DNA from 3 places in the Shinella sp. AETb1-6 genome. Region 1 is predicted to be linked to each of the others. Evidence: riboswitches for the same ligand, from Rfam matches in the RefSeq annotation. Region 1 holds a riboswitch; each other region holds the start of a gene.

Evidence for each region. A riboswitch is a leader RNA that binds a small molecule or an ion and turns the genes downstream of it on or off. The one in region 1 is predicted to bind cobalamin.
Region 2: linked by a shared signal. The riboswitch ahead of GR158_RS16910 (DUF1636 domain-containing protein) and the one ahead of fdhA (formaldehyde dehydrogenase, glutathione-independent) in region 1 are both predicted to bind cobalamin.
Region 3: linked by a shared signal. The riboswitch ahead of GR158_RS00765 (CbtB domain-containing protein) and the one ahead of fdhA (formaldehyde dehydrogenase, glutathione-independent) in region 1 are both predicted to bind cobalamin.

What each region holds. Positions count from the first base shown of each region.
Region 1 covers NZ_WUMM01000004.1:248,918-256,061, forward strand. Annotated here, with positions in the region: gene nrdE (class 1b ribonucleoside-diphosphate reductase subunit alpha) at 1-151, shown strand, start outside; gene nrdF (class 1b ribonucleoside-diphosphate reductase subunit beta) at 166-1,155, shown strand; cobalamin riboswitch at 1,238-1,440, shown strand; gene fdhA (formaldehyde dehydrogenase, glutathione-independent) at 1,621-2,811, shown strand; gene GR158_RS08960 (hypothetical protein) at 2,898-3,980, shown strand; gene GR158_RS08965 (histidine phosphatase family protein) at 3,985-4,611, opposite strand; gene GR158_RS08970 (SDR family oxidoreductase) at 4,790-5,494, shown strand; gene GR158_RS08975 (class I SAM-dependent methyltransferase) at 5,526-6,269, opposite strand; gene GR158_RS08980 (hypothetical protein) at 6,341-6,676, opposite strand; gene GR158_RS08985 (hypothetical protein) at 6,973-7,131, opposite strand.
Region 2 covers NZ_WUMM01000009.1:74,633-81,776, reverse strand. Annotated here, with positions in the region: gene zigA (zinc metallochaperone GTPase ZigA) at 1-849, shown strand, start outside; cobalamin riboswitch at 879-1,090, shown strand; gene GR158_RS16910 (DUF1636 domain-containing protein) at 1,187-1,543, shown strand; gene GR158_RS16905 (ABC transporter ATP-binding protein) at 1,543-2,337, shown strand; gene GR158_RS16900 (ABC transporter substrate-binding protein) at 2,334-3,281, shown strand; gene GR158_RS16895 (iron ABC transporter permease) at 3,284-4,291, shown strand; gene GR158_RS16890 (DUF1007 family protein) at 4,445-5,104, shown strand; gene GR158_RS16885 (B3/4 domain-containing protein) at 5,368-6,102, opposite strand; gene GR158_RS16880 (FMN-binding negative transcriptional regulator) at 6,125-6,748, opposite strand; gene GR158_RS16875 (PLP-dependent aminotransferase family protein) at 6,824-7,144, shown strand, end outside.
Region 3 covers NZ_WUMM01000001.1:162,755-169,898, forward strand. Annotated here, with positions in the region: gene cobW (cobalamin biosynthesis protein CobW) at 1-133, opposite strand, end outside; gene cobU (bifunctional adenosylcobinamide kinase/adenosylcobinamide-phosphate guanylyltransferase) at 137-661, opposite strand; gene GR158_RS00760 (CbtA family protein) at 663-1,448, opposite strand; gene GR158_RS00765 (CbtB domain-containing protein) at 1,461-1,637, opposite strand; cobalamin riboswitch at 1,684-2,050, opposite strand; gene GR158_RS00770 (peptidoglycan-binding protein) at 2,129-3,766, opposite strand; gene GR158_RS00775 (cobyric acid synthase) at 3,920-5,380, opposite strand; gene GR158_RS25065 (hypothetical protein) at 5,627-5,770, shown strand; gene GR158_RS00780 (ABC transporter substrate-binding protein) at 6,536-7,144, shown strand, end outside.

The DNA.
Region 1 (7,144 bases):
GTTCTTCCGCGACACGGCAACGACGCGCGATATCAACCGGGCGCAGATCTACGCCTGGAAGAAGGGCATCAAGACCATCTATTACATCCGCCTTCGCCAGATGGCGCTGTCCGGCACGGAAGTGCAGGGCTGTGTCTCGTGCGCGCTGTGATTTCGGGGAAGACCATGAATATCCAAGTGAAGACCAAGGCCCCGAAGGCCGCCGCCGCGGTGCGCGCCATCAACTGGAACCGCATCGAGGACGACAAGGACCTGGAGGTCTGGAACCGCCTGACGGGCAATTTCTGGCTGCCGGAAAAGGTGCCGCTGTCCAACGACATTCCCTCCTGGGCGACGCTGAAGCCGGAGGAGCAGAAGCTCACCATCCGCGTCTTCACCGGGCTCACCCTGCTCGACACGATCCAGAACGGCGTCGGCTCCGTCCGGCTGATGGAGGATGCGGCCACGCCGCATGAAGAGGCGGTTCTGTCCAACATCTCCTTCATGGAGGCCGTGCACGCGCGCTCCTATTCCTCTATCTTCTCGACGCTCTGCCTGACGCCCGATGTGGACGACGCCTATCGCTGGTCGGAGGAAAACGAGTTCCTGCAACGGAAATCGGCGCTCATCATGGAGCAGTACGCGTCCGCCGATCCCTTGAAGAAGAAGGTCGCTTCCGTCTTCCTCGAAAGCTTCCTGTTCTATTCCGGCTTCTATCTGCCGATGTACTGGTCGAGCCGGGCGAAGCTCACCAACACCGCCGACATGATCCGCCTCATCATCCGCGACGAGGCCGTGCACGGCTATTACATCGGCTACAAGTTCCAGCGCGCCACCGAGCGCCTGAGCGCTGAGAAGCAGCAGGAAATCAAGGACTTTGCCTTCGATCTGCTGCTGGAGCTCTACGACAACGAGGCCCGCTATACCGAGGAGCTCTATGACGGCGTCGGCCTCAGCGAGGACGTCAAGAAGTTCCTGCACTACAATGCCAACAAGGCGCTGATGAACCTCGGCTACGAGGCGCTGTTCCCGCCCGAGGCCTGCAAGGTCAATCCGGCGATCCTCTCGGCGCTGTCGCCGAACGCCGACGAGAACCACGACTTCTTCTCCGGCTCCGGCTCGTCCTATGTCATCGGCAAGGCGGTCGCGACCGAGGATGACGACTGGGATTTCTGAGCCCCGGGATGTCCTTCGGCGGCGTGTCGCTCGGGGCGCCGTCGATGTCGTATTCCCGAGGGTCCTTTGGCCTGCCAGATGATTTGCTGGGTGCGTACAGGGTGCCGTCCCGGCCATGCCGGGATGGATAATTGGGAAGCCGGTCGAATACCGGCGCTGCCCCCGCAACGGTAGCGGAACGAAAGCTCCGGCAGAGACCACTGGCTATCAGGCCGGGAAGGTGCCGGCAGCGTCCGAAAGGACAGTTCCGAAGCCCGGAAACCAGCCCTGGAACGATGACTCGGCCGATTGCGGTGGGCGATCGAGAGGTGAACGGCGTCCTCTCGATAGGCCCGTTTCCTTCTCCTCTCCATCCTTCGTCGAGCGACGTTCCGCGCTCCGCCGCTTGGCGTGCGCGGTCGTTCCGAGAGGATCCGGCGCGCGCCAGGCGGGCCGGACGAGGCAAAACCCAGGAGGAGACAGAACATGAGCAGGAACAGAGGCGTCGTCTATATGCGACCCGGCAAGGTCGAGGTCCGCGACATCGACGACCCGAAGCTGGAGGCCCCCGATGGCCGCCGTATCGAACACGGCGTGATCCTCAAGGTCATCTCGACGAATATCTGCGGCTCCGACCAGCACATGGTGCGCGGCCGCACGACGGCCATGCCCGGCCTCGTCCTCGGCCACGAAATCACCGGCGAGGTCATCGAGAAGGGCATCGACGTCGAGATGCTCCAAATCGGCGACATCGTCTCGGTGCCGTTCAACGTGGCCTGCGGGCGCTGCCGTTGCTGCAAGTCGCAGGACACCGGCGTGTGCCTCACCGTCAATCCCGCGCGTGCCGGCGGCGCATACGGTTATGTCGACATGGGCGGCTGGATCGGCGGCCAGGCCCGCTACGTCACCATCCCCTATGCCGATTTCAACCTGTTGAAGTTCCCGGACCGCGACAAGGCCATGTCGAAGATCCGCGACCTCACCATGCTCTCCGATATCTTGCCGACGGGCTTCCACGGGGCGGTCAAGGCGGGTGTCGGCGTCGGCTCGACGGTCTATGTGGCCGGTGCCGGCCCGGTCGGGCTTGCGGCGGCCGCGTCCGCGCGCATTCTCGGCGCGGCGGTCGTGATGATCGGCGACTTCAACAAGGACCGTCTGGCCCATGCCGCCCGGGTGGGTTTCGAGCCGATCGACCTCTCCAAGAGCGATCGCCTCGGTGACATGATCGCCGAGGTCGTGGGCACGAACGAGGTGGACAGCGCCATCGACGCCGTCGGCTTCGAGGCGCGCGGCCATGCGGGCGGCGAGCAGCCGGCCATCGTGCTGAACCAGATGATGGAGATCACCCGCGCCGCCGGCTCGATCGGCATTCCCGGGCTCTATGTCACGGAAGATCCGGGCGCCGTCGACAGCGCGGCCAAGCAGGGCAGCCTGTCGCTGCGCTTCGGCCTCGGCTGGGCGAAGGCGCAGTCCTTCCACACCGGCCAGACGCCTGTTCTCAAGTACAACCGGCAACTCATGCAGGCCATCCTGCACGATCGCCTGCCCATCGCCGATATCGTCAACGCGAAGATCATCGCACTCGACGATGCAGTCCAGGGCTACGAGAGCTTCGACCAGGGCGCGGCGACCAAGTTCGTGCTCGACCCGCATGGCGACCTGCTGAAGGCCGCCTGACAAACCGGCCGCGCCGGCTGTAGAAGGCCGGCGCGGTCCACGCCGCCGATGCAACGCCGCGGCGTTCAATCGAGACGGAGGAAACCATGGCGGATATCAGGGATGTCCTGATCGATCATCTCATCGACCGGCGGGCCGGGTGGAGCATGGGGTCTTACGGCGCCGTCGCGGAATTTCACCAGGACCCGGGCGAATATCTGCAGGCCGATGCGCCGACGCTCTTCGTGCGCGCCACGCCGCGTGGCGCCATCCGGCTCGATGCCGATACGGTCGGGCAGATCGTGCCCGTCGCCTATGAGGCGCTGAGCTGCCGCCCGCAGCGCTGGAGCCACGGCGTGGCGCTCTGCCTGCCGCAGCGCGACGCGGCGATGAACGGCCGCAAGGCGCTGACCGAACTCGGCCCCGACACGGAGGCCGTGCGCGTGACGGACCGGGCCGCCATCCTCTTCGATCTCGGCCTTGCCCTGCCGCAATGCGATTTCTGCATCCGCACCGACGATCCGGCCCTTCTCGCCATCCTGCGCGCCGAGATCGGCCGCAGCCTGTTCGATCCGCACAATCCGGCGACGGCGGCCATCCAGAAGGCACACCCGCATCGTGTCGCGCTGACCCGCCTCGGCCGCATCGAGGTCTTCCAGAAGATCGGCGGCCCGGATACGGGCGGTGTCTCGCCGCCGGGACCGCACACCCATCTCCTGCCGCACCTCATCCGCTCGCGGCGCACCCATTCGGCCAACACGCCGATCCCGAAATACCATGCGCCGCTCGGCTATCTGCATCCCGCCAATCCTGTCATGGACAGCCTGGGCCGCGATCTCGATTTCGACATCGACGACCATGCGCGCTTCCAGGATCTCTTTTCGCAGTTCGCGCGCCCGGACCTGCCCATCCTGCGCAAGGCGGTGCTGGATGGGCTGGCGCGGCGCGTGGAACCGGAATCCTTCCTGTCCCACACGGATCGGTTCAGCCGCGCGACGGTGCGCATCACGCTGCGCCAGCAGGACAGGATGGCGCGGCGCTTCGGTGGCGGCTCCTATCTGGCGCTGGTCTCGCAATGGCGCGCCGTCCTCGACAAAGGCGCGGAGGGTATCGCGGCGGACGAGGACGCGCTGGGCCACGAGGCGACGGGCGCCATCGTGCCGTTCCTGCCGCTCGCCGCAGCGGGCTGAGGCGTCACGCGCCGCCGTCGGGACCAGCCGGGGGCGACGCCGTGCCGAAACCGCGCAGCGCCCAGCGGCGCCCGTCGCTCGACAGGTCGAGAAAGCCGAGCGGCTCGACATCGATGCGCCAGACCGCCGTAAGCGGCGCGCCCACCACATGCGCGAAAACCAGCTTGAGCAGCATGGCGTGCGTCACGGCAAGGATGCGCCCGCCCGTGCCGTGCACTTCATCGAGCCAGCCTGTGGCACGGCCCGCCGCCGCCTCGAAGCTTTCCCCGCCATGCGGGGCCGCGGCCGGATCGGCCATCCAGTGCCGCAGCGCCTCTGGAAAGCGTCCCGCGATCTCGTCCACCGTCTGTCCGCTCCACGCACCATAGTCGACATCGCGCAGTGTGGGGCAGGGGGTTGGTGCGGCGGAGAAGGCCGCCGCCGTTTCGGCCGCACAGGCCTCCGGCGCGCAGAACACGCGGTCGAAGGGCCGCAAGCTTTCCGCAAGCGCCGCCGCGCGGGCCGGTTCCTTCGGCAGGAGGCTGCCCTCGGCGGAGAACCGCGCCTGCCGGTTGGCAGCGGTGGCGCCGCGGCACAGCAGGGTGACGCGGGTCGCCCGGCGCGGGCGCGCTGCGGGCGCGTCTTCTGGCATAGTCACGATCTGTCATGCTCCTGACGGGGGCGCTCGGTTTTTCGATTGATAGTCGCATCGGCGCCGGTGGCCAAGCGGCTTTGAAAATCGCATTTGCCGTGTCCGGCGACGGAAGGTGCTTCGCGCGCGGGGGCGGAAGGTGCTATCAACGGTTCTCATTCGAAGACGGGAGACAGGCATGAGCGAGAACAAGGTAGCGGTGATCACCGCCGGCGGCAGCGGCATGGGCGCGGCCTCGGCGCGGCGGCTGGCGGCAGATGGTTTCAAGGTGGCCATCCTGTCGTCGTCCGGCAAGGGCGAGGCGCTGGCCGCCGAGCTGGGCGGCATCGGCGTCACCGGGTCCAACCAGTCCAACGACGACCTCAAGCGGCTCGTCGACCTCGCCGTCTCGACCTTCGGCCGCATCGATGTGCTGGTCAACAGCGCCGGCCACGGCCCGCGCGCCGAGATCACCGCCATCACGGACGAGGATTGGCACAAGGGCATGGACGTCTATCTGCTGAACGTCGTCAGGCCCGTGCGGCTGGTCGCGCCGATCATGAAGGCGCAGAAGTCCGGGTCGATCGTCAACATCTCCACGGCGTGGGCCTTCGAGCCGTCGTCGATGTTCCCGACCTCGGCCGTCTTCCGCGCCGGGCTTGCCGCCTATACGAAGATCTTCGCCGACACCTATGCGGCCGACAACATCCGCATCAACAATGTGCTGCCGGGCTGGATCGACAGCCTGCCGGGCACCGAGGAGCGGCGCGACAGCGTGCCGATGAAGCGCTACGGCACCAGCGAGGAGATCGCCGCGACCGTCGCCTTCCTCGCCTCGGAGGGTGCGGGCTACATCACGGGCCAGAACATCCGCGTCGATGGCGGCCTGATGCGTTCCGTCTGAGGAAACGTCTGGGGGAACGCCTTGGGGGGCGTCAGGCGAGCGTGCCGAGCGGGATGAGCTCGCGCGCGCCGGGCGTCCAGGCCTTGCCCTGCCAGTCGCCGTACCAGCGCTCGACCCGCAGGCCGGCGTCGGCAATCAGCGCCTCCAGCTCTTCCTTGGTGGGAAAGGCGATGCGCGAGGCGGCCGACAGGCGCTGGCCGGTCTGCTCTATCTCGTAATGCGTCTCATAGGTCACGATGCCGGTGCCGGCGTCGAAGGCCGCATCGTTCCAGGCCTGCACGGCGCCGAACCGGGGATGCTCGAGGCGGCGTCGCGATTCCTCCGGCCCCCATTCCTCCCATTCGCGGCAGGCCGGCTCGCGGCTGTCGAAGATGAAGCGGCCGCCGGGCGCCAGATGCGCGGCGATGGTGGCGAGCGCGGCACGCCGGTCCTCGCGCGTGAGGAACACCTGGAAGGCGTGCCCTGTCAGCATGACGAGCGCAAAGCGCCGGCCAAGCCGCAGCGTGCGCGCATCTCCCTCGATGAAGTCGACATGCGCCGCACCCGGCTTGGCGCGCGCGATCTCCAGCATGGCGGGCGCCGGATCGACGCCGACGACCATCCTGTCGCCGGACAGCGCGACGGCAAGTTCCCCCGTGCCGCAGCCAAGGTCGAGCACGCTGTCGGCATCGGCGGCGAGCGCCTGGCAGAAGGTGAAGTCCTCGGACCGGTCCCAGCCGTTTTCGAGATCGTAGAAATCGGCAAGGGCGGGGTCGTGGTAGAGGCGGTCTTCCATGTGTTCCTCCATGAAAAAAAGGCCATGCGTCGCCGCATGGCCCTTGTCAGATCTGCGGGGTCAGCCGCCCGTCACGCCTTCGCGGCGTCGAGCACGGTCTCGCAATGGCTCGGGCCGCCCTTCGGGTCGACGCGGTCGCCGATCGCGCGGATATTGGTGATACGGTAGGCGTCGTTCACGGTCAGCTCGACGGAGCAGGAACGGCCCTTGGAGAAGCCGCCGCGCCACTTGTAGAGCGTCGTGCCGCCCGTGCTGGTGTCGGAAATCGGCGGGCCGTAGGCGGCGAAGAAGCTGCCGGCGGTCTTGCCGTTCCAGCGCGCCTGCAGCGGGTTCGTCGGAACGCTCACGGTGGTGCATGCGGTAAGGGCAAGCGCCAGGCCTGCCAGGATTGCGATGCGGGAGTTCATATGTGCCATTTCCTTGGACTTCGTTCAGCCGTACCCGGTGACTCGGGACGGGCCCCTGATTTCGCCATAGCGCAGTGCTCGCAAAAGGGGAATCATCTCCACGCCAAGTTTGTGGTCATCCCCGGACATGAGGCGGGAAACGTGCGGATTTGCAACAGTGGGCTGCAACCGCCAATCTGGCGCCAAGCGGCGTCATGGCCCGAACCGACGTCTCAGAAATCGATGAAGTCCCGGGCAATCACTTTCACCATGGGGCCAGTCCATTTACGGTGAGGGAATTGAGTGCGGTGTGACCGTTACCGCCGGGCAAAAAGATGGCTCACGACCACCAGCCCGATGACCGCCAGCAGCGCCAGGCTCGACGGGAAGAGACCGATCACGAAGGCGAGCAGGGCAAATCCGATGCCGGCAGCCGAAACGCAAAGCAGCGCGGTCGCTATCGTCTGACGCGTCATCCAAGCTCCCGAT
Region 2 (7,144 bases), on a different contig from region 1:
AACGGCCAGAGCCTTTCCGACGTGGCGAAGCTCGACACCATGGTCACGGTGGTCGATGCCGCCAATCTTCTCAAGGACTACAGCTCGACGGACTTCCTTTCCGATCGTGGCGAGACGGCCGGAGACGGAGACGAACGGACCCTCGTCGATCTTCTGGTCGAGCAGATCGAGTTTGCCGACGTGGTGGTGCTGAACAAGATCGGCATGGCGACGCCTGAGCAGCGTGACGCCGCACGCAAGATCATCGCCTCCCTCAATCCCGATGCCAGGCTCATCGAAGTCGATTTCGGGAAGGTCGACCTGAAGGATGTGCTGGGCACTGGCCGCTTCGATTTCGAGAAGGCCGAGCAGCATCCCCTCTGGTTCCAGGAACTGCACGGTTTCAAGGACCATGTGCCCGAAACCGAGGAATACGGTATCCGATCCTTTGTCTACCGTGCGAAACGGCCGTTTGATCCCGTGCGTTTCCAGAACTTCATCGACCGGCCCTGGCCGGGCGTCGTGCGTGCAAAAGGCTTCTTCTGGCTGGCGACGCGGCCGCACTATGTCGGCGAGATCAGCCAGGCCGGCGCTCTCGTACGCACCGGAAAGATGGGCCTGTGGTGGTCCTCCGTGCCGAAGGAGCAGTGGCCGCGCGATCCCGGCTTCCTCGCCATGATGAAACCCTATCTCGATCCGGTCTGGGGCGACCGGCGGCAGGAGATCGTCTTCATCGGCGCCGATCCGATGGACGAGGCGAAGATCCGGGCCGAACTGGACGCCTGCATTATCGACACTGACGCGTTTCAGCCGGAGCTTTGGCGCAATTTGCCAGACCCCTTCACAAGCTGGGACCGGCGTGCCGCGTGACCCTTTCGCTTGACAGGCATTCCGTTCGCCCCCTATCTGGGGCGGACGGTTCCCGAGGCAAAGCCGGAGGGATTAATAGGGAACACGGTGAGGACGACCCGAACGGGGCCGAAACCGTGGCTGCCCCCGCAACTGTAAGCGGTGAGGTCTTGTCATCCATGCCACTGGTCTCTGGACCGGGAAGGCCGGCAAGCCCTTCGACCCGCAAGCCAGGAGACCTGCCGTCATCTGACACAGCAACCGGACGGGGTGCGCCGGGGAACGTTGTGACGCCGTTGCCGCGTCCGCGCGCGCCGGCCGATCATCCTTCACCAGCCCCGGCCTGCCGAAGGATGACATGACCGGGACCTACGCCATCATCGCCTGCAGCCGCTGCAAGGACGCGACCGGCCAGCCGGCCGCGTCAGCGCTTTTGGCGCGGCTCGGCCCGCATGCGCCGGCCGGCGGCTTCCGCCTGGAGACCGTGGCCTGCCTCGCCGGCTGCGCGCGCCAGCTCGCCGTCGCCTTCGCCGGGCCCGCCAAGGCCACCTACCTTTTCGGAGATATTGACCCCGAGGGTGATGCCGAGGCCCTGCTCGCCTTCGGCTGCCAGTATCGCGACCTTCCAGACGGCTGGTGTAACGAGGGCCAGCGGCCGGACGGCCTTCGTGGCAAGACGATCGCCCGCATCCCGAATATCGGGGGACTCGTCTGATGAGCAGCATCCTTTCCGGTCAGCGGTTGACCTACGAGACCCGCTCCGGCGACCGGCTTGTCGGCGGCGTGTCGCTCGACGTCGAGCCGGGCGACCGTCTCGCCATCATTGGCCCGAACGGCGCGGGAAAGACCACGCTGCTTCGCATGCTCGCCGGCACATTGCGGCCGACCTCCGGCGCGGTCAACCTCTTCGGCGAGCCGCTGTCGGCAATGCCGCCGGTCAAGCGCGCCCGCCGCGTTGCCGTTGTCGGGCAGACGGACCAGCCTGACCATCGCATTTCCGTCCGCGACTACGTGGCGCTCGGCCGCATACCGCACACGGCGCGCCGATCGGGCGCGGAGGAAGCCGCCATCATCCGGGACGCGCTCGAGCGAACGGAGCTGCCGCTCCTCGCCGGGCGCGAAATGGGCTCGCTTTCGGGCGGCGAGCGACAGAGGGCGCAGATCGCCCGGGCGCTCGCGCAAGAGCCGCGCATCCTCTTCCTCGACGAGCCGACGAACCATCTCGATCCCCGCGCCCGCGGCGCCCTTCTCGCGCTGGTTGCCGACCTTGGCCTCACCATCGTCGCCGTCCTGCACGACCTTCACCTCGTCCCCGGCTTCGCCACGCGGATCGCCGTGCTGAAGCAGGGCGCGCTCGTCGCCTGCGGGCCGGTGGAGGAGACGCTCGACCGGCATGTCGTGCGCGACGTCTTCGGCATCGACCTCCTGCGCCTGCCCCATCCGCACGAGGATCGCCAGCTCACCGTCTTCGATATTCCCCTCACTCGCAGCACCGGAGCCTCTCCATGAAACGCCTGATCCTCGCCTCCCTTCTGTCGCTGGCGGCCTCCGCCGCCTTGGCCTTTCCCCTCACGGTCGACAGTTGCGGCGCGCCGCTGACCTTCGATGCCGCACCGAAGCGGGCGGTGATCCACGATATCAACATGGCCAAGATGGCCTTCGCACTCGGCCTCCAGCCCTCGATCATCGGCGTGACCGGCATCACCGGCTGGTACAAGACGGACGAAGCGTTTAAGCAGGAACAGGGTGCGATCCCCGAGCTTGCCCCGAAATATCCGACGATGGAAAACCTCGTCGCCGCCGATCCCGACTTCTTCTTCGCCGGTTGGTACTACGGCATGAAGCCCGGCGGTGAGGTGACGCCCGACACGCTCGCCCCGCACGGCATCAAGACGCTGATCCTCACCGAAAGCTGCATCCATCTCGACAAGGACCGCCCGGCCGCCTCCATGGACCTGCTCTATGCCGATATGGAAAAGCTCGGCAAGATCTTCGGCAAGGAGGCCGAAGCGAGCGCGCTTGTCGAGGGCTGGAAGACGCAGCTCGCCGACATCGAGAAGAAGGTCGGTGACAGGAGTGGCACCCGCGTGTTCCTCTACGATTCCGGGAGCGACAAGCCGTTCACCGCGGGCAAATACGCCATCACCACGGCGATGATCACCGCGGCCGGCGGCAAGAACATCATGGAGGACATGGAGACGAGCTGGGGCAATACGGACTGGGAGACCGTTGCCGCCCGCAATCCCGAGTTCCTCGTCCTACTCGATTACCAGGACGGCGGCGGCTACGCAAAGCTCCTCGACTTCCTGAAGGCGCATCCCGCCATGAAGGAAACGGACGCCGTGAAGAACGAGCGTTTCGTGGCGCTGCGCTATGAGGAGCTGACGCCCGGCCCCGACAATATCGCCGCCATCGACAAGATCGCCAAGGCTCTCCACCCGGACGCCTTCTGATCATGCGCCATCGTTTCGGCATCGGCGTGGCGGCGGCCCTTCTCGCCATCGCGGCGCTGGCTTCGGCCTCCGTCGTCTACGGTTCGACCGTCATCCCGTTTGCCGACGTCATCGCATCGCTCGCACGCGGGCTGGGGCTCGCATCCGGCGATGCCGGGCCGATCGACCGGATCGTGGTGGACCTGCGCTTGCCGCGGGCGATCCTTGCGATCGCGGTTGGCGCGGGGCTTGGCGTCATCGGCCTCCTGCTCCAGACCGTCACCCGCAACGACCTCGCAGACCCCTTCCTCTTCGGCCTCTCAGCCGGGGCGGCGGCGGGCGCGGTCGCGGTCATCACGCGGATCGGCGACCGCATTGGCATCTTCACCCTGCCGCTCGCCGCCTTCGCCGGCGGCATGTGCGCGACCGCCGTCGTGCTGATCCTCATCCGCCGCACGCAGGGCTACGGGCCGGAGCGACTGATCCTCGCCGGCCTCGCCGTTTCCTTCCTCTTCACCGCGCTGACCAACTACCTCGTCTTTTCCGGCGACCAGCGCGCCGCCCATTCCGTGCTGTTCTGGACAATGGGCGGGCTGGGGCTGGCAAGCTGGCGCAACATCGGCATTGGCATCGCGGGGGCGGCCTTGGTCCTCTGTTACGCGCTCATCCGTCACCGCCATCTCGACGCACTGCTCGGCGGCGAGGAAACGGCCGAAAGCCTCGGCGTCCCGGTCGCGCGCCTGCGCACCATGACTTTTCTCGTGGCGAGCTTCGCGACGGCGCTCCTCGTCTCCATCGCCGGTGTCATCGGCTTCATCGGATTGATGATCCCCCATGTAGCCCGCCCCCTCGCCGGCCCGCTCCACGGCCGCCTCGCGCTCACCTGCGCTCTGTTCGGCGCGGCCCTCCTCCTCGGCAGCGATCTCATCGCGCGTATCCTGCTCCCGCCCCAAGAACTCCCCGTCGGCGTGGTGACCAGTTCGATTGGTGCGCTTTTCGTCGTAAGCGTACTGTTGCGGCGGAAGGCATGACAAAAGCTAGCGTTGGCCCGCGCGGAGCAAGCCGCTAGGCTCAGGACCTATTAATTTGGTTTGAGATGTGCCACCATGGCCAGCACGGACATCGATGAGCTATGGACGTCGATGGAACTTAAATCGGTCGCAATCCACCGGCAGTCACTTCCCATGACCGCTCAACGATTTCGATGCCGGGTTACTGGCGCCATCCTGTCGCTCCTGGCTGGCATGCCGACAGCAGCATTCGCACATCCCCACATTTTCGTGGACGCGAAATTCGAGGCCGTGGCGAGCGCTGACGGGACGTTGCGCGAGCTGCGCGATACCTGGCACTTCGACGAGTTTTTCTCCTCATCCGTGGTGGTGGACTTCGACAAAAACGGGAACTCAACCCTCGATCCAGGGGAACTGACGGCGGTCGCCAGGACAGTGCGCGACTCCCTTGCGCAGTACAATTACTACACGAACATAACCGTCAATGGAAAAGCGGTGCGTCTCGCCAAGCCCGACGTCATCCATGCGTCCTATGAGAACGGCGCGCTGGTTCTGTCCTTCTCGCAGAAGCCAGCGGAGAAAACGCCGCTGACGGGGCTGATCGTTTTCGGCGTCTACGATTCCTCCCTATACACTGCCCTCGACTTTCTCAAGGACGACGACTTGAAGACGTCCGGCGAAGGGTTCAAGCGCTGCACGAGGAAGGTTGTCCGGCCGAATTCGGATGAAATCCTTGCCGCGAACCAGGCCATGCTCACGACCCTATTCTTCAGCGATCCTCAGGGCACCAATTATTCTCAGATCGTTGCGACGAGGCTGGAGGTTCGATGTTAGCCTGCGGACGTTCATCCGCTTCTCCACTGGCTCGACGGTAAGATGTCTGTGGCCATGGGCGATGAAGACGAAGCCTGCTCGACAAGCGACTTGCCATAGACATCGCTCGAGGGCTGCTCGTGATACCCGACGGCACCGCCCCCTTGGCCTAAAAGTTTTCCCAGCAGGACAGTTCCATGCTCGCGCTGCTGCCGGCACGAATGTTTTGCTGTTTCGCCGGTCGGATCAGCGAAGAGTGTTCGTTTCGACGCGATCGGCGGTTGTCAAGCGCCAAGGCTCGCCGCCATATACAGCTTTCGCCAATTGCTAGCTGACGAGAGGGCCACTCTTGTCGCGACGATGGTGCTGCCCGGCATGAGGTCGGCCAAACCGTCAACCAGCATCGCAGTCGCGCCCCGAAGCGCTTCTTCAGGCATGGTGTCCAGGCTCTCGAGGACGAACCACATCCGCCCGGACGCATGCTCCAGCCGCGTGCGGGTTCCCTGTCGCCAGTTCCAGCGCCGGCACGTCACCCCGACCTCGTCGCGCCAGATCACTTCGCCCGCCTCCGGGTTCTCGATCACGGCTTCGCCGTTCATCACGGTATCGAAGGCCTCCGTGCCATCGGCGATGGTGAGAAACGGGTGCCCGGCATAGGCATCCGCGTTCTCGCCGCCGACCGGAATGGCGTAACGCAAGCTCACGGCATTATAGAGATCGACGACGGGATTGATCACCGGCAGGCGGCCATCCCTCAGCACGCGCTTGCGCAGGGCCTGAGCCGAGCAGGGTGTGCGGTTGGGCTTGGCGCCAAAACGCTGATAGGCCTGCGCCCAGCTTGCCAGGTGGCTTTCGGCCCAGGCCGGGCCGCCGGCGGAGACGACGGCACAGGCATCCCCGAGGATATCCGGGTCCAGCGCGCACTGAGAGGCTGCGGTCGCGTCGACGAGCACGCTCATCGCCCGGAAGCCGGGGGCTATCGTTGCAATGCGTTCGTCGATCACCGGTTGTTCGAACATTCCGTCATTCTCCATCGGCGTTTCAAGGCTTGGTCATCCCGGCGACCGCATGGTCGTGCCGTTCGCCGCGCTCCGCAAGACCCAGCGCGACGCCCCTGCGGTCCTCTGCCGGACGGTTCTGGCTCATCTTCCGTTTCCCCTGCAAGGCGGCGATCGGCATGCGTATACCTACGATCCCCCGCAGTTGCGCCCTGATGAAAGTTTCGGGGGCGTCGGTCACCGCCCAGGGCACGGATCGGCCCCTCTCGTGAATCGCGGTCAGGCGGCTGACCACATCGAGCAGCCGCTCGCCATCGTCGAAGAATTCGACGGGACCGGATGCGTGGACCGCGGTGTAGTTCCAGGTCGGAACGACTTTTCCATGCTCCGCCTTCGCCGCATACCAGGAGGGAGTGACATAGGCGTCCGGACCCATGAACACGGCGAGGCCGTGGCCCATGGTCTCTGCCGCCCATTGCGGGTTCGGTCGGGCGAGATGAGCGTAGAGCACGCCCATCTCCCCTTCGGCCTCATCCAGGAACATCGGCAGCGGCGTCGACATCGGCCCGCCCGGCGTGGCGGTGATGAAGCTTGCGAGAGGACATTGCCGGAGCATGTCGAAAAGTTCGGTTTTGTCTGGAACGGCGAAAGCAGGTGGTGTGTACATGGTTTTCTTCCTTGACCGGATGTGATTATCGCAGGCAACTGGCATAAGTTGGAGAGCCAGTTTGCAAGATTGTGGGTGGTCCAGTTGCACAAGGAAAAACACAAGACAGGGACGGCGCGGGGCATCTATCTCGGCCTGCGCGAGCAGATCGCCAGCGGTGTTTACGGGCCGGGAGACCCGCTTCCCTCCACGCGGGCTCTGGCAGAGGAACTTGGGGTTTCACGCACGACGGTGACGACCGCCTTCGACCAGCTCATTTCCGAAGGCTATGTCCTTGTGCGCCAGGGCGCCAAAGCCACGGTCGCCGGCAATATAGCGAGCGGCGCCGTGCCTTCCACGAAGAATGAGCCTTCAGAACCCCGCCTTTCTTCCTACGCCGCGCGGGCGGTGGTGCTG
Region 3 (7,144 bases), on a different contig from region 1:
GATCGCCGAACTCGTTGATGATGAGCGCGATGCGCTTGCCGCCGGCATTCTGCAGGAGGTTGCGGATCATCGTCGTCTTGCCGGCCCCGAGGAAGCCGGTGATGACGGTGGCGGGGATCTTCTGTTGCAGCATGGCTCAACCCTTCATTTTCAGCGGCAGTCCTGCCGCAACGAAATACACTTCCGGTACGAGCGCCGCCACCTGCTGGTGGAGCCGCCCGGCATGGTCGCGAAAGTCGCGCGCCATGCGGTTTTCAGGCACGATGCCCAGGCCGACCTCGTTCGAAACGAAGACAAGACGGCCCGGCGCCTGTGCGATGGCCGACAGGAGGCCGGCGAATTCCTGCGCGATGTCGCGTTCCTCCAGCATCAGATTGGTGAGCCAGAGGGTCAGGCAATCCACGAGGACCGCACGGTCCGCACGCGCGACATCGGTTATCCGGGCCGCGAGCGCAAGCGGTTCCTCATGCGTTTGCCAGCCGTCGCCGCGGTCTTCCCGGTGCCTGGCGATGCGTTCACGCATCTCGTCATCCCAGGCGCGGCCGGTGGCGATATAATGACGCGAAAGGCCGGTCTCGGCGACCAGCCTTTCGGCAAAAGCGGATTTTCCGGAACGCGCACCGCCCAGAACCAGGACGGCTCCGGGCGATGTCAGCGTCATATCAGGCAGCCTTGGCGATCTTTTCGTTGGCAAAGCCCAGCGAAAGGCCGAGCACGATCCAGAAGAACAGCGTCGTGGCAAGGGCCGCGACGGCGAACTCCGCACCGAGAACGGCCGGAACCGCGCTGGAAATGTCCGACGGCTGCGGCGCGCCATAGACCTGCGGCGCGGCAATCAGCACCACCCCGGCGATCTTGGCCACGATGCCCGGCTTGAGGAACAGCAGGTAGAGCCCCGCCGCCGACAGCACGACCGCTGCAACCCACCAGATCTGACGCTGCGTCAGGTCCGCGGCCGGGAAGCCCGGCAGTTCCGGCGGCAGGCCGATGGCCGGCAGCATATGCACGGCAAGCCAGCCCGCAGCACCCCACAGCGCCCCGTTGGCGACCGTGATCGGATGGCCGGAGACAAGGCTGAAACCGGCAAGCAGCAGCGCGAAGCCTGCTCCCGTCACAAGGTTGGCCAGCAGCGTGCCGGAGAACCGGCTCATGCCGAACATGATGCCACCGTCTTCATGACCTTCGGCATCGTGGGCGTAGGCGACGGAGACAGGCGACAGGTAAGCTGCGACGTCGAGGACGACGGCGCCCAAGGATGAATGCTCATGCGTTGCGGCGGCGCCATCGGTGGACGGCGTGGTGCCTTCGGTGGCGGGGGCCGCCTCATCGCCTTCGAATTCTTCGGCGTGAAGGATGAGCGGCACGACGCGGGCCTCCTGGGCGGCCGTCATCAGGACGCCAGAGAAGAGCCCGGCCACCAGGGCGGCCAGGAGATAACGAACGATCATGTCAGAAACTCCTTAGTGGCAGGGAAAGCCGTAGGAGTGACGCGTATCGTGCGCGGTGTCGTGCAGCACGGCCGAATTGGCAAGGCCGGCGCCGAAGACGAGGAACCCGCCGAGCAGCAGCGCGAGAACGCCGGCGACAAGGCGATCGCTCGCGGAAAGCGTGATAGAAGACGTATTGGAAACAGCCATGACAACCTCCGTGCAGGCACCGGGGAAGCCCCTCCCCAGGTCGGGCGATATGCCCTCATTGGCTGGCAGGTCTCCTGGCTCGCAGCGTCCGGCGCATCAGCGCCTTCGGGCCACCCTCACCTTCCCAGGTCTCTTCACATCACGCAGGCGGACGATTCGTAGAAAAAGAGGCGTCCAGCCCCGGCTATCGTGATGCCACCCAGTGGCTTTTCCGGTCGGTGGGCGTTTCGCGCTTCAAGGACACCATTGCCCTCCCGCCCGCGAAATTCCTCCCTCCGGATGGGCGTCCCTCGCTGCTCTACAGTCGCGGGGTCGGCCGTGATTGCAGCGCCCTGATTGGGTCCGCCGCGTCACATTCCCATTTACTCACCGGTCCGTTTCCGGACCAGAGAACCATCCAATAGTCGGATGATTATGCCGCCGGCCGCCACAAGTCAATCGACAGCCAGCGGCATGGCCTGTGCCGAAAACGCCGGCCGGCCGTCGCAAACTCAATAGCCGGGGATGATCACCACGCCGCCGCGCCGGCGGTAGTAGCCGTCATCGCCGTAATAGGGGCCATCGTAATAGCCGTCGACCGGGCCTTCGAGCACATCGTATTCGCGCTGGTAGCGGCGCTCGCGGCTGGCCTGGCGTGCCTCGGCGAATTGCGCGGCCTGGCGCAGGGCAGCGAACTGCCGGCGTGAAAGATAGCCATCGGCGCGGTAGCCGGACGCACCCTGCCATGCGGCGATCGCCGCGCGGGTGCGCGGGCCGAAGACACCATCGGCGCCATAGGTGCTGTAGCCCAGCGCGCTCAGCCAGCGCTGCGCCTGGACGCGCGTCGAGCGCTCCATATAGGCTTCACGCGGATCGACGACGGGGCGCTCCTCGACCAGGCGCTCGGTTTCCACCTTCTGTGTCGGGGTGGTCGAAAGGGCGGCCATCCGTTCGCGCGCATCCGATGCATAGCGGCCGCGCGGATAGGCATCGAGATAGGCCTGGAAAGCCTGCCGCGAGCCGGCGACCACCGCCTTCTGGAAGGTGTCTTCCTCGCGCTTGGCCGCAGCGATCCTGTCGGCCTCCGCGCCGTCGCGCGTTGCCGTTGCCGGGCCACTGGTGGTGGCGCGCTTCTGGGCGGCCTCGGCCTCCTCGGCACGCTTCCTGGCCTCGGCGGCAAGGCGAGAGGCTTCGGCGGCCTTGGCCTCGGCTTCCGCCGCAGCCTTGGCGGCCTCCGCCTTCAGGCGCTCCAACTCGCGCGTCTTTTCCTCAGCCAGCTTGCGGGCGGCTGCCGCCTCCTGCTCCAGCCGGGTCTTTTCGGCAGCCGCGGCTTTTTCCGCTTCCAGCCGCTTGGCCTCTTCGGCACGGGCGGCCGCGGCTTCGGCAGCGCGGGCATTCGCCTCGGCCTCGGCGCGGGCCTTCTGGGCCGCGGCGGCCTCGTCGGCCTTGCGGCGCTCAGCCTCGGCCTGTACGCGCGCCGCCTCGTCCGCCTTGGCCTTTTCGGCTGCAGCGGCGGCTTCCTTCTTCACGCGTTCGGCTTCTGCAGCCTTCTCTGCCGCCAGCCTGCGTTCATCGGCCGCCTTCCTGTCCGCCTCCGCCTTGAGGCGGGCAGCTTCCTCTGCCCGCGCCTTTTCGGCGGCTGCGGCTTCGGCCTTCGCCTTTTCCTCGGCGGCGGCCTTTTCCGACGCAAGCTTGCTGGCCGCGGCAGCGGCCGCCTCGGCCTTCGCCGCTTCGGCTTTCGCCTTTTCGGCCTCGGCGGCCTTGCGGGCGTCCTCCGCCTTGGCCTTCTCCGCATCGGCAATGCGCTTGGCCTCTTCAGCCGCCTTCGCCTCCTCGGCCTTCGCCTTGGCGGCGGCATCGTCGGACGCCGTCGTCGCCGGCTTCGCATTGCCCGCGGCCTTCAATTCGGCGATACGCAGACGCGCCATCGAGGCGAACGTGCCGTTGGGATACTGTTTCAGGTAGTTTTCAAACTGCGTGACATCGCTGCCGGAAGACGCTTTCTGCCAGAAGGCGAATTCCTCCTCCCAGCGCTTGCCGGCATTGGTGGTTTCCTTGGCCGTCTGGGCGAAGGCAGCCAGCGGGAAACCGGCGAGCGACAGCCCGACAAGGCCCACCAGAACAGATCGAGCAAGAGGTCCAGAACCCATCAAATCACCCTTTCGGATCGCACAACGGCGTCGGCACCCGCAGAGCGGGCATGATAGTGTCCCTCCTTACACCGAAATCAGGCGCAACTTTGGTGCGGCCGCGACCGACAGTGGAGAAACCCGATGGCTGAACGTTTCAGGCCGGCAGTTTAATCAGCGGATGCCCATAAGGCTGTCGAGCCAGCGCGGATCCAGCACGGCCGCAAGCTCGGCCGCCACGCCGTCGAGTGCCGCATCGACGCCGGCCCGGTAATCGAAACCGCCGCCCTCGATGCCGAAATCCGCAAGCAGCTGCGCCCGGTAGGCATCGCTCGAAAGCAGGCCGTGCAGATAGGTTCCCATCACGCGGCCATCCGGCGAGACCGCGCCGTCCGGCCGGCCGTCTATGCTGACGGAGGGACGCAACGCATCCGGCCCCGTGGTGCGGCCGAGGTGGATCTCGTAGCCTTCGAGCGGCACATCATATTGCAGGGAGCGGGCGTCGCTGTTGCGCACGGTCTTCTCCGGCGCCATTTCCGTCTCGACCGCAAGCAGCCCGAGCCCTTCGACCTCCCGCTCGCCGCCTTCGATGCCGAGTGGATCGGTCACGCGGCGGCCGAGCATCTGATACCCGCCGCAAATGCCGATGACGCGGCCGCCGCGGCGCATATGAAAGGAAAGATCCCGGTCCCAACCTGCGGCGCGGAAATCGCGGAGGTCCGAAATGGTGGATTTCGAGCCCGGAAGGACGACAAGGCCGGCATCGGCCGGCAGCGCCTCCCCCGGCCGAACGAAAACGAGATCGACCTGCGGTTCAGCCTTCAAGGGGTCGAGATCGTCGAAATTGGCGATGCGCGGCAGCACGGGCACGGCGACCTTGAGCGCCCCGCCGCCGCCCTTCGCCAGACGCTCCAGCACGACGGAATCCTCTGCCGGCAGGCGCGCGGCATCCTTCAGCCAGGGCACGACACCGAAACATGGCCAGTCGGTGAAGCGGCCGATTTCGGCAATGCCGCTGTCGAACAGCGTGACATCGCCCCGGAACTTGTTGATCAGATAGCCGGTGACCATGCGCCGGTCCTCGTCCGGCAGAATGGCGTGGGTTCCCACCAGCGAGGCGATGACGCCGCCGCGATCGATATCGCCCACCAGGACGACCGGCACGCCGGCCCGGGTGGCGAACCCCATATTGGCGATGTCGCCGGCCCGCAGGTTGATTTCCGCCGGCGAACCCGCGCCCTCGACGACCACGAGGTCGGCGCCGGCCGACACGGTCTCGAAGCTCTCCATCACCGCGCCCATGAGCTTGGGCTTCAGCGCCTGGTAGTCCCGCCCCTTGGCCTGCCCGAAGACCTTGCCCTGAACGACGATCTGGCTGCCGACATCCGACTGCGGCTTGAGCAGCACCGGATTCATATGCACGCTGGAGGGCACGCGCGCGGCAAGCGACTGGAGCCACTGCGCGCGGCCGATCTCGCCGCCGTCGGCCGAAACGGCGGCATTGTTGGACATGTTTTGCGGCTTGAACGGGCGCACCGTCAGACCGCGGTTGGCGGCCATGCGGCAGAGGCCCGCCACCAGTACCGTTTTTCCGACATCCGAGCCGGTGCCCTGTAGCATGATCGTTCTTGTCATGGCGCTTTTCCTATCACCGCGCCTCGCCACCGGAAAGCCCTGATTTACCGCAATTTTGCCGCAATCCGGCCCGGCGCTCCGATGTATTTCCGCAACAGCGTGCCATGCAAGATCGGCATAGCTGGGATGCTATCCTTTTTGCGACATTTTGCGCCGTGAACGACGCTGATTTTTCTCTGCGGCGCACCTATATGAGGGACATCAGACAGCCGAGGCGCGTGGCTTCGGATTTTTAGGACAAAGACCATGCTGTTCATCTTCAGCAAGCCGAACTTCGTACAGATCGCCTGGAACGGCGTCGCTCCCCAGAACCAGTCGCGTGTGCGCAACGAGGTCATGGATGTGCCGCTCGGCCCGCTCGGCGTCATCCGCACGCGCAACATCGGCTGATCCTTCGAGCGCGACGTCAGGTCCCGCTCGCATCCAGCGTCGCCTCTCTCCGGGAGGCGACGTTTTTATTGCCTGCCGGATCGCTAAAACACAAAAGCCGCGCACCCCTGACGGAAGTGCACGGCTTGCCAAAATACGCATGGCGGCTTCCGACAAAAACACATCGGAGCCCAGTCACCCCGGTACGCAATACCTTTTCCGGAGCGTTCGGCAGTGTCCCCCGCCGTGAGAAGATCAATAGCGCCACATCGTTACCGGACGGTTATCGAGACCTTAAGCAAAGGTGAATCGCGATTTTTTTATAAAACCGCGAAAAAAGTGGCTGCCGGGGCGAAACGGCGTAATCCGGACACGATCTGTCTGCTTCCGGACAGGAAGCGGCGTTCCCGGCGCGGATCGGTCACGAGTATTTGCCCGCACTGGGGCAAACGCCCAATTTTTCGACGGCAAGAACACCTGTTTTTCAGCATTCCGCTCATGACTCGCGCCCGACGCAGCGCTTGCCTGCCTCTCAGGCGGTTGATTTCTCAATAAGAACCCGTAGGCTTGCCCCGTGACGTACGCGGACGGATCGCCGGTGACAGGGTTACGCCGGGGAACAGAAAAAAGCTCGACGTCCTTGCAGCAGGGGGATTGGCTCGCCTCACCTGGCATCGCATTCCCTCGTCTGCCGAACAATGAGACCGGGCAGTCGGGACAACGCAGTAACCTGCTCTGCCTTCCGGGATGAACGCTGCATCTCAAGACTGGGAGGTCTTAAATCCGATGAAGAAGCTTTTTGCCTCCACTATCCTCGCCGCCGGCCTTTATGGCTTTGCCGGGTCCGCCCAGGCGGCGGAATGCGGCGATGTTTCGATCGCCGAAATGAACTGGGCGTCGGCCGGCGTCGCCGCACAGGTCGACAAGATCATTCTCGAAAACGGCTATGGCTGTAACGTCACCCTGGTGACGGGCGACACCATGCCCACCTTCACCTCCATGAACGAGAAGGGCGAACCTGATGTCGCGCCGGAAATGTGGGTCAACGCCGTGCGCACGCCGCTCGACCAGGCCATCGCCGAGGGACGCCTGATCCAGCTTGCGCCACTCTTGTCGGAAGGCGGCGTGGAAGGCTGGTGGATACCGAAATTCCTCGCCGACGCGCATCCTGATATCAAGACCGTGCAGGATGCGCTCAAGCATCCGGACCTGTTCCCGGCGCCGGAGGATCCGTCGAAGGGCGCGGTGCACAATTGCCCCGCCGGCTGGAACTGCCAGGTATCGACATCCAACCTCTACCGGGCGCTGAACGCGGATGCCGACGGCTTCGAACTGGTCGATACCGGCTCGGCGGCCGGCCTCGACGGCTCGATTGCCAACGCCTTCGAAAAGAAG